DNA from 2 places in the Aerococcus mictus genome. Region 1 is predicted to be linked to the other one. Evidence: predicted binding sites of a transcription regulator. Region 1 holds the regulator's gene; the other holds the start of a gene.
What was found. The regulator LexA, encoded in region 1, represses DNA repair genes until DNA is damaged. The targets are predictions, from matches to a motif close to CNAACANNTGTTNG.
Positions count from the first base shown of each region.

Region 1 (5,585 bases):
TTTACTGCCTTTCTCAATGCTTTTGACCAATCCCAACCAACCCTGAGTCAAAATGACGGTCAGGTCACTGCAACGGCTTTCCCCTATCAAAGCCTAGGCGGAAAGCAAAGCAGTTACGAAACTTTTACCCAGCTCCTCGATGACTATTATGAAAAGAAAGCCCTCTTTTCACGAGTCAATCAGGTCAGTGAACAAATTAGCCAGGTTGTTGCTCAACGGATTAAGCATAATCAACGTAAATTAGCTAATCTTAAGCAAGATATGGAAAAAAGTAAACAGGCTGAAGACTATCAGTTAAAGGGAGAAATTTTAACCACATACCTCTTTCAAGTAGAAAAAGGTATGTCCAGTATCCAATTACCTAACTATTATGATAATAATAAGCCCATTGAGATCGCTCTCGATCCTCTATTAGAGCCTTCTCAAAATGCCCAAAAATATTTTCAACGCTATCGTAAATTAGATACGGCCAAGCGACATATTAAAGAACAAAGTCAAATTGCCCAAGCAGAATTAGACTATTTAGAAAGTGTTCAAGATCAAATTGAAATAGCTGAACCCAATGAGTTAGAAGATATTCGTCAAGAGCTCATTCGTGAAGGCTATATTAAACAACAAAAACATAATCACCATAAGCGCAAGAAACCTTTAAAACCGAGACAGTATCAAACAAGTTTAGGAAACACTATCCTTGTTGGTCGTAATAATACGCAAAATGATGAACTAACCACAAGACGGGCTAACAAAAACCACTACTGGTTTCACGTTAAAGATATTCCAGGCAGCCATGTGATATTAGAAACTGACCAGCCTAGTGATGAGGAAATCATCGAAGCAGCAACATATGCCGCCTATTTCTCTAAATACCGGCAGGCCAACAATGTCCCCGTGGACTATACACAGGTCAAGCATGTAAAAAAACCTAATGGAGCTAAACCTGGCTTTGTTAATTACTTTGAGCAAAAAACAGTCTTCGTAAGTCCCGATGCCCATTTACAAGCTTAATCAAGCAATAGAAACGAACGCACGTTTGCACAAAATTTCGAGCTATGCTACAATAAAAGCACAAATGTGAACCGCTTGAACCATTTTTATAGTAAATAAGAATGAAATGACTCGGATAATATATATGGAAAGTTTCGGTGAAACAATATGAAAGAAAGACCCCTACAAGTCTTACAATGCATTTATGATAGTGTAAAAAATCAGGGCTATCCCCCTACAGTTAGAGAAATATGTGACCAAGTAGGGTTAGCATCTACCTCAACTGTTCACGGCCATCTTAATCGCTTGGAAGCAGGTGGTTATTTATTCAAAGATTCTACCAAACCCAGAGCCTTGGAAATTACCCATAAAGGTTTAAAGATGTTAGGCGTGGACCAACCCGGTATTCCTATTATCGGTACGGTTACTGCTGGGCAGCCTATCGATGCCTATGAAGACGTTGACGGCTATTTCCCCACCCCACCAAGTCTTAATAGTCAAGATGGCGAATATTTCATGTTGCAAATTCGCGGAGAAAGTATGATCGAAACCGGTATCCTTGATGGTGACTATGTCATTGTTCGCCAACAAAGTTCGGCATCTAATGGTGATATTGTTATTGCTATGACAGATGATGACGAAGCTACCTGTAAACGTTTCTTCAAAGAAAAAGGTCACTTCCGCCTCCAACCTGAGAATGCCAGTTTAGAGCCAATAATTCTTGATGACGTCACCATATTAGGTAAAGTCGTTAGCCTTTACCGTGAACATACTTTTTAAAGCAAAAAACCGCTCTTTAAGTCATTTACACTGACTTAGAGAGCGGTTTTATTTGGATTATAAGCTTTATAGTATCTTGATACCATTATTCATAATTAATGAGGGACAGAATATCTAAATCATTGATTAGTTGACGACCTTTAAGGTTTTCTAATTCAATAATAAAGGCAGCGCCAACGACTTCCCCACCAAGTTCTTCAACTAATTTTTTAGTGCCACGAATGGTCCCACCAGTGGCCAAGAGATCATCAACAATGAGGACTTTTTGCCCAGGTTGAATAGCATCTTTATGAATTTCAATAGTATTGCTTCCATATTCTAAATCATATTCAATGCTGACTTTTTCACGAGGTAATTTATTCTTTTTGCGGGCAGGAACGAAGCCCTTATTTAAAGCATAAGCTACTGGACAGCCAACGATAAAGCCCCTAGCCTCTGGACCTATGATCACATCTGCTGATTTTTCACGAGCAAAATCTGCAATTTTATCAACTGCATATTGAAAAGCCTGAGGGTCCTGGAGTAAAGGTGTAATATCTCTAAATATAATGCCTTCCTCAGGGAAATTAGGTATATCCTTAATGTAGTCTTTTAAGTTCATAAATTATCCTCCTGGAAAAAATACCGAGTTAAATTTTCAATGGTTTCATTTAAAAGAAAGTTTTCTTTTTCAATTTGCTTTGCCCAATTTTTTAGGCTGGTTGACTCTTTCAAATCGATCTTATTCTGGCCTGGTCGAATACGATAAATCTGGCCATTTTGGTCTAAAAGCTCTGCTTCAACTAAAACTTTTAGTAATAAGTTAAGAAGAGGAAGCGGTAGCTTTAAATACCTAGCCAAGTCTGCCTTTTTTTCGGTCAAATCAAGTTCTTTATAGAAAATGAAATAACGATAAAGCAAAGCAAATTGATCGCGATTGGGCATACCAATTTTTCTTGCTGATATCGGACTATATGAAAATAGATAGATCGTTTCTATATTCTCATTATGAACGAAGTCTCTTAGCTTTTGCAAATTTTTTGGTAGTTCAAAAATAACTAACTGGCTATAATGTTCCCTGCTCTTCTTCAAGTCTTCTTCCCCTATTAAAGAAGATTGACTAGGAATCTGCCCCTTATATTGAGCAATTAAGGACTTGCTTTCAAAATAATAATAGCTTTGGGAAAGAGAAAAAATAAGGTCAGGATTTTTTTCTCTTCGCCAGTCAACGATTATTTTTTGGTCGCTAGCCATATCGAGTAAAATAGCTTGTGGCCGACTTTTTCCCTGCCAGGTATTAATGGATGCTTCGACAACCAGATCAACACTTTGACCAGCCTGTAAATAATTAGCCAAATTTCCCTTCTGAAAACCGATAACTTCTAGCTGTTGATTTTCCTTAGTCAAAGAAAATTTTAAGGTGTTCTTATCTTTTCCTAATTGCTGTGGCGTTGAGATCGATTCATTTTCGATTAAAAATATAGGTTTGGGATTCGCTGCACCAAATGGTTTTAAGCGATTAAGCTCCTGAATATTTTCTAAGGTCAATTGATCGGCATTAATCTTGGCGTCAATTGTTAAAGGAATCTTCCCTTGTAATTGCTCTTTGTAGGGCTCAACTGCCTGATAGATTGCCGCTTTCCAAGCTTCAAATTGGTCTTCAGCAATGGTCATACCAGCTGCCATGGCATGTCCCCCACTCTTAGGGGCATATTCCTTTGCAGCTTGGAGAAGCTTGAAGAGGTTGATTCCTGCAACTGAACGACCTGACCCCTTATATTCTGCCTTCTCAGCATTATAATTTAAAATGATACTAGGCCGCTGATAACGCTCTACCAGTCGACTAGCCACAATACCTAGAACCCCTTCATGCCAATTGGAATGAGATAAAATGATAATTTCTGGTAATTCTTCCCACTCTTCGACTGTCTGAATCGCTTGCTGACTAACCTGGTCAACAATTGCTCGTCGTTTTTGATTGGTCGTTTCAATGGTATTAACTAGTTCCTGACAATAATCCGGGTCGAAACTCGTGAGTAGTTCAACTCCTGGTTTAGCCGAGCCTAGACGACCTAGAGCATTAAGTCGTGGGGCTATGTTAAAGGCGATAGTTTCTTCATCGATATGGTTTAGATCAATGTTTTGACTTTTCATTAAAGTCATTAGACCAATTCTTTCACTATGAGCCATAACCTTTAAGCCCTGCTGAACAATGCTGCGATTTTCATCCTCTAAGCGGACCAGATCAGCGATTGTTCCAATAGCACAGACATCCAAATATTCGACTGGTAAGCCACCAGTCATCGCTTGGGCTAACTTAAAGGCTACTCCAGCTCCACATAAATCATCAAAGGGATAATTCCCCTCAGGGTGTCTGGGATGAACAATAGCATAGGCCTCAGGTAAAGTGTTTCCAATTTCATGGTGGTCAGTGATAATGACATTAACGCCAGCATCTTCGGCATATTTCACTGCCTCATGACCGGCAACACCATTATCACAGGTTAGAATTAATTGGACCCCTTGCTTAATGTAGTAGGCATACACTTCCTTATTAGGGCCATAGCCATCCACAAAGCGGTCTGGTAAGTAATACGTTACGTTAGCCCCTATAGATTCTAAAAGTTCATAAAGAATCGTGGTTGCTGTAATTCCATCGGCATCATAGTCGCCATAGATTAATATAAGCTCATTATTTCTAACAGCTTCTTCTAAACGATCAATGGCTTTTTGCATATCATGGAGTAGAAAGGGATCATGAAAATGAGGCTTTTCACTCAAAAAATCATTAATTTCCTGAGAGCTTTGTTTCCCTCTCTGAAAAAGTAAGTCGACAAGGAATGGCGACAATTGAGTTTCCTTAATCACTTGCTCTTTTTCTAAATCCAATTGATCAAAACTTGGCCTTAATTGCCACTCATAATTTGCCTTTAGCATAGCTAACCCCTTTCTTTAGCATCTTGATGTCTCTTGCCCTTAACGTGATTTTATCCGTGCCATGGTCCAATGGATCAAACGGTAGCCTAAGGGAATCGAAAGCGACAAGATCTTGTTTAAGTAGGCATAGTAATTAGGGACAACAACTTCCATCTTGTTTCTTTTTATCCCCTGGCAAATCGCGTGGGCAACTTCTTCTGCTTCAACCGTGAAGGTATCAACTGCCTGAATAAATTGTCCACTCGGATCTGCCAGGTCAAAAAAGGCGGTCTTTACTGGACCGGGTAAAACAGTCATTACCTGGATAGGCGTTGACCATAGCTCTTGTCTTAATCCATTAGCAAAGGCTAACAAGCCAGCCTTACTTGCTGCATAGCTAGCATTGCCAGCAGTTTGAATTCGCGCGGCAATTGATGCCAAAATCACCAAATAGGTCTTACTCAAGCCTTGGTCAAGCATAGCAATGGCGACGCGTTGGCAAAGATAGATGGCGCTTATCAAATTGGTATTGATCTGTTCCAAAGTATGGGCATCACTTTGTTGAATCACCCGTTCAAAATAGCCTAAACCAGCACTATGAACAACAATCCTTATGGAATAACGCTCAAAAGCATAGTGGACAAGACGGTCAATTGCCTCTAAATCCTTTAAGTCAGCGGGAAAAATATCTACCGCTTTTGCACCAGCCTCTAAGCATAGCTGCTTACTTTCTTCCAAGCGTTCCTGGTGCCTAGCGGTTAGTAAGAGTGAGTAACCTGCTTTGGCGAGAGCAATCGCGGTAGCCCGGCCAATCCCACTAGATGCTCCAGTAAGCAAGGCCCACTGCTCTTGCTTACCCTTATCACTTAATGGCATAGCTATCAAAATCCTTCACCACTTGGCTAGCAGGGAATATTTTTTCGGCA
Region 1 covers NZ_CP132985.1:1,156,858-1,162,442, forward strand. The annotation lists gene DBT49_RS05375 (Rqc2 family fibronectin-binding protein) at 1-1,005, shown strand, start outside; gene lexA (transcriptional repressor LexA) at 1,153-1,764, shown strand; gene DBT49_RS05385 (adenine phosphoribosyltransferase) at 1,850-2,365, opposite strand; gene recJ (single-stranded-DNA-specific exonuclease RecJ) at 2,362-4,680, opposite strand; gene DBT49_RS05395 (SDR family NAD(P)-dependent oxidoreductase) at 4,720-5,535, opposite strand; gene rnz (ribonuclease Z) at 5,522-5,585, opposite strand, start outside.

Region 2 (5,585 bases), 720 kb from region 1:
GTCTGGTCAGTCAGTTCAAAGTAAATATAGTCCTCCGACTGCCCCGTTAAGGCCTGGTCAAAGCTGGTCTTAATCACGCGGACATCGTGTTGGGGTTGGATCATATGCTTGGTGACCTGGATTGATTCCTTGGTCAAATCAACCTCCAAATACTGCTTATGGTGGTGGGCTTCGGACTTGGAGTACTTGAGCGGACTGCCACTGTAGCGAACCTGTTCACCCTTGACCCGTTGCGCCCCGTGCAAGTGACCCAAAGCCACATAGTCAAAGTCTTGAAAGACCCGGCTGGGCACATATTCGGTGGTGCCAATCGATAAGGGCCGCTCTGACTCCGATTCTTCTAAGTCAGCCCCGGCTTCATCCAAGCTAGATGAAGTCACATAGCCGTGGTAGACAATTAGATTCAATTGGTCAGGGTCAAAGGATTCCTGGCCCTTGATGGCTTGGACCTGTTTAGCTGCGGCCTTTTCCAAACTGTCAATGGTCGGGTCTTGGTAGAGCTCGCGGATGACCTGGTAGTCGGCATAGGGGAGGAGATAGACCCGGGCTCCGTCTAATTCGACAGATTGAGGGACTTTTTGTGGTAAACCCGCTAGGTGGACATTTTGGCGTTCATAGGCCCGGGCCCCGTAGGCAATCCGCTCGCCAGCATCGTGGTTGCCAGCAATAATGGCCACAGGGCAGGTCAACTCCACCATTAATCGATCAATCAGTTCATTGGCCAAACGAACACTATCCCGGCTGGGAAGCGACCGGTCGTAAAAATCGCCCGCAATAATCACCAAGTCCGGCTCAAGCGCCTTGAACTCATCAATCAGCTGGTGGAAGACCACTTCCTGGTCAGCCAACATGGACCGGTCATTAACAATCTTCCCAATATGCCAGTCGGAAGTATGGATAATTTTCATGGGCAGCTCCTCTTTTCAAAATACGAACTATCTAATCAAAACGTGTTCCAAAAGTCAGCCCTGACGTCCACTTCACGAACTATGTGCGATAGGCTTCCGCCTATCTTCCATAGTTTGTTCCAGTGGTTCAGGGCTTTTTTGACTTTTGTCACACTCTATCAAAACGTGTTCCAAGCGCAGAGCAAGCGTCCGCTTCAGAAAATGGCGACAAATTCTCTTTGAGAATTTTTACGCCTTTTTCTTCCAGCGGTCTTGCTCTTTAGCGCGCTTGTCACACTCTCAAGAAAAACCAAGCTCCCCACTTGGAGAGCTCGTTTAAACATAAATTTTCAATATTTTTAAAACGTGTTCCAGTCACAGGACAAACGTCCACTTCAAAAACTGGTAACACTCAGCTTAGTTGAGCTCGGACGCCAGCCTTGAAGTCACTTCAGAAAATTCCAACGCACAGTTCCCTGTGCTTATGGTATTTTCTTCCAGTGATTCAAGTCTTTAACGGCGTCCTCACATCCTATTTCAACAGTGGTTTGAGATATTGTCCTGTATAAGATTTCTTATTCTTAGCCACTTTTTCTGGAGTACCAGTGGCGACAATGGTTCCGCCGCCGTCTCCGCCTTCTGGTCCCAGGTCGACAATATAATCAGCGGTCTTAATGACGTCCAAGTTGTGCTCGATGACAAGAACAGTATTGCCTTCATCGACCAAACGTTGGAGGACGCCGATCAAGCGCTTAATATCGTGGCTGTGAAGACCCGTTGTCGGTTCGTCCAAGATATAGATGGTATTCCCACTAGCCACTCTTTGCAGTTCACTGGCCAGTTTCATCCGTTGGGCTTCCCCACCAGACAGGGAGGGCGCTGGTTGACCTAAGGCCACATAGCCCAGTCCCACATCAGCAATGGCTTGAAGTTTGCGGTGGATTTTGGGAATCGATTGGAAGAATTCCAGGGCTTCGTCCACCCGCATGTCTAAGACTTCAGCAATATTCTTGCCCTTGTAGTGGACTTCCAAGGTTTCGGCATTGTAGCGGGTCCCCTTGCAGACTTCACAAGGCACATAGATGTCGGGCAAGAAGTTCATCTCTACCTTGACAATCCCGTCACCCTTGCAGGCTTCACAACGGCCGCCCTTAACATTAAAGGAAAAACGGCCCTTCTTGTAACCCCGCAGTTTGGCCTCATTAGTTTGAGCGAAGAGGTCGCGGATATCATCAAAGACTGAGGTATAGGTCGCCGGGTTAGAGCGTGGCGTCCGCCCAATGGGACTTTGATCAATATCGATCACCTTATCCAGCGACTCATAACCTTCAATGGCTTTCACCTTGCCAGGGACCACTTGGGCCCGGTTAAGATGGCGGAGTAAGTACTTCTTAACCACTTCATTGACTAGACTAGACTTACCCGAACCGGACACGCCAGTAATCAGGTTAAAGCAACCCAATGGGAACTTGACGTCAACGTCTTTCAAGTTGTTGGCCGCTGCCCCTTTAACTTCTAACCAGCCTTTATCGGTCTGACGGCGTTCTTTAGGCACTTCAATGGCCTGCTTGCCTGACAAGTATTGGCCGGTCAGGGAATCCGGGTCATTGGCGACTTCTTCAGGGGTGCCGGCCGAAACCACTTCCCCACCATGGGCACCGGCTCCTGGTCCCATATCAATCAGGTAGTCAGCCTGGCGCATAGTGTCCTCATCGTGTTCCACCACAATCAGGGTATTTCCCAAGTCGCGCATCCGTTTCAAGGACCGGATCAAGCGGTCGTTATCGCGTTGGTGGAGACCGATGGAAGGTTCATCGAGGACGTACATAATTCCGGACAGGTTAGAACCAATTTGGGTAGCCAGGCGAATCCGTTGAGCTTCCCCACCGGAAAGCGAACCGGCATTACGGTCTAGGGTTAAATAATCCAAGCCCACTTCATCCAAGAAGCCGAGCCGGGCATGGAGTTCTTCCATAATGGGACGGGCGATCTTTTCATCTTGGTCTTCTAAATCCAAGTCCTTGAAGAATTCAATCACTTGGCCGATGGCTTTTTCCGTCACTTCAGCAATATCCAAGCCGTCCACCTTGACGGCCAAGGCCCGTTCATTGAGGCGTTTACCATGACATTTAGGGCAAGGAAGTTCTGCCATATATTGGCGCATGCTTTCCCGGATCATATTGGAAGAGGAATTGTGGTAGCGACGTTCCACATTATTAGCTACCCCTTCAAAAGCCATATCCTTGTCGGTGACATTACCAAACTCATTTTGATAGTTAAAGTGGAAGGTCTGATCCCCTGACCCATAGAGCAACAGGTTTTGTTGGTCTTCAGTCAATTTCTCAAAAGGTTTATCTTGAGGAATATCAAAGGCCTGACAAGCCTGGTCTAAGAGGGCTGGATAATAGCCGGAAGCCTTATTGTACCAAGGCACCAAGGCCCCTTCGTCCAGCGACTTGGTTCGGTCAGGCACCACGATATCTTCATCCACCTTCATCTTAGAACCAATCCCGTCACATTCCGGACAACGACCAAAAGGCGCGTTAAAGGAAAAGAGCCGGGGTTCCAATTCCCCCACGGTAAAGCCACAGAGCGGGCAGGCATAGTGTTCAGAGAAGAGGATTTCTTCCCCGCCAATAATATCCACCAAGGCATAACCTTCAGTCAGACGCAGGGCAGTTTCGAGGGAGTCGGCCAAACGGGCCCGGATGCCTTCCTTAATCACCAAGCGGTCAATGACCACATCAATATCATGTTTTTTGTTCTTATTGAGTTCGGGCAGTTCTTCCACGTCATACATCTCACCGTCGATCCGGACGCGGACGTAACCTTGTTGTTGGACCTTTTCCAGGAGCTTCTTGTGTTGGCCCTTCTTCCCGTAAACGATGGGCGCTAAAATTTGGATCCGGGTCCGCTCTTCTAAATTCTTGACCTGGTCAATCATCTGGTCGATGGACTGACTTTGGATCTTGGTCCCGTCATTAGGACAAATCGGATGCCCCACCCGGGCAAAAAGCAACCGCAAATAGTCATTGACTTCCGTAATCGTCCCCACGGTTGAACGGGGATTGCGGTTGGTAGTCTTTTGGTCAATAGAAATAGCAGGACTCAAACCATCAATGGAATCGACATCCGCCTTCTTAATATTGCCCAAGAATTGGCGGGCAAAGGCTGACAAGGACTCCACATAACGGCGTTGTCCCTCGGCATAGAGGGTGTCAAAGGCCAAGGAGGATTTCCCTGAACCGGACAGACCGGTAATGACCACCATCTGGTTACGAGGAATGGTCACATCAATATCTTTTAAATTATGAGAGCGTGCACCACGCACGACAATTTCTTCTTTCAAATCGGTCACTTCCTTAATTAAACAAAAAGGCAGCTCAAAGCTTTTCCTTTTCGTTCCTTACTCTGATACAAACTGGTGTTCTGGTAATAGTTTACCACAAATCAAGCCCCAAACCTAGAAAAGCCAGCTCCAGTGGCCCGGTCGGGATTGCACCCTTCATTATAACCAGCCAAGACTCGGAATTAAAGCGATCACCTTTCAGAACAGAGTGCGACAGTCACAACAAAGGACGAAACCACTGGAGAAAACTGGTATAAGCTCAGTGAAGCTGAGCGTTACCAGTTTTTGAAGTGGACGTTCGTCCTGTGACTGGAGCACGTTTAAGAGAGTGCGAGCTGACGACAAAAAAGTGAAACGTTGGAAGAAATATGCGGTAATCCTTGAAAAGGATTGCCAAATATTTCTGAAGCGGAGCTCACTTTTGACAGCGAGCAGGTTTGAAAAGGATGTGGCAAGCGCGCCAAAGGGCAAAACTGCTAGAAACATATTTCGCTTAGAGAATTCGTATATTAAAAAAGACTGGCCCTTGTATCCCAGTCTCCTAAATTGGTTTATCTATTCTCTGTTTAGCTCTGCCAAAATTCTGCGATCAAGTGAGCTAATGCTTTGGGATTGTCGACATTGACTTCATGTCCTGAATTTTTCAACAGTCTCAATTCACTATTTTTAATCCCACCATGAAACCTTTCGCTGCTCTTCCGATTAAATTGATCTTTGTCTCCGCAAATTAATAAGGTCTTACAAGATATATTTTCTAAATGAGTCGCAATGCTAAGACCTTTGGTTGAGGCTATCAGGCTGATAAATTCTTCTTTGCCTAGCCCTAATTGTTTAAAATTTGACTCTGGCATCAGCTTAAATACCATTGATTGTATAGTCATCAATAATTTAGGGATCTTGTAAGGAACGCCGATTAAAATTAAGGCATTGACCTGCTCCGGGTAATTTTTGGCATAGTCTAAAGCCAGTAAGCCTCCTACAGAAAGGCCACATAAATTGACCTTGCCAGAATAATTATTGACTTGCCTTTCAAAGTTTTGATAAAGAGTTTGATATGTATAAGGATCATTCTCAAATAATTCATAGAGGTTGGGGCACTGAACCGTCAATTTTTCAGCTTCCAAGTACCTTTTCACTTGGTCCCAACTGGTATGATCTTGGCCTAAGCCGTGGATTAAAATATTCTTCATATATCGACCTTTCTAGATTTGTCTATAGATATTATATAAAAAAGAGGTCAGGATCCTAAATCCCAACCTCTATCATAATTTATCTTTTTCTACTACTTTTAAGCCATTTCAATAATCCCGGCTGTGCCCTATCAATAAAAAAGCCGCTGACTTTCGCCA
Region 2 covers NZ_CP132985.1:1,877,180-1,882,764, forward strand. The annotation lists gene DBT49_RS08605 (exonuclease SbcCD subunit D) at 1-908, opposite strand, end outside; gene uvrA (excinuclease ABC subunit UvrA) at 1,420-4,236, opposite strand; gene DBT49_RS08615 (alpha/beta fold hydrolase) at 4,803-5,426, opposite strand.
Region 2: a site for LexA is predicted at 4,305-4,318, ahead of uvrA (excinuclease ABC subunit UvrA). Genes of this name have one in related genera too.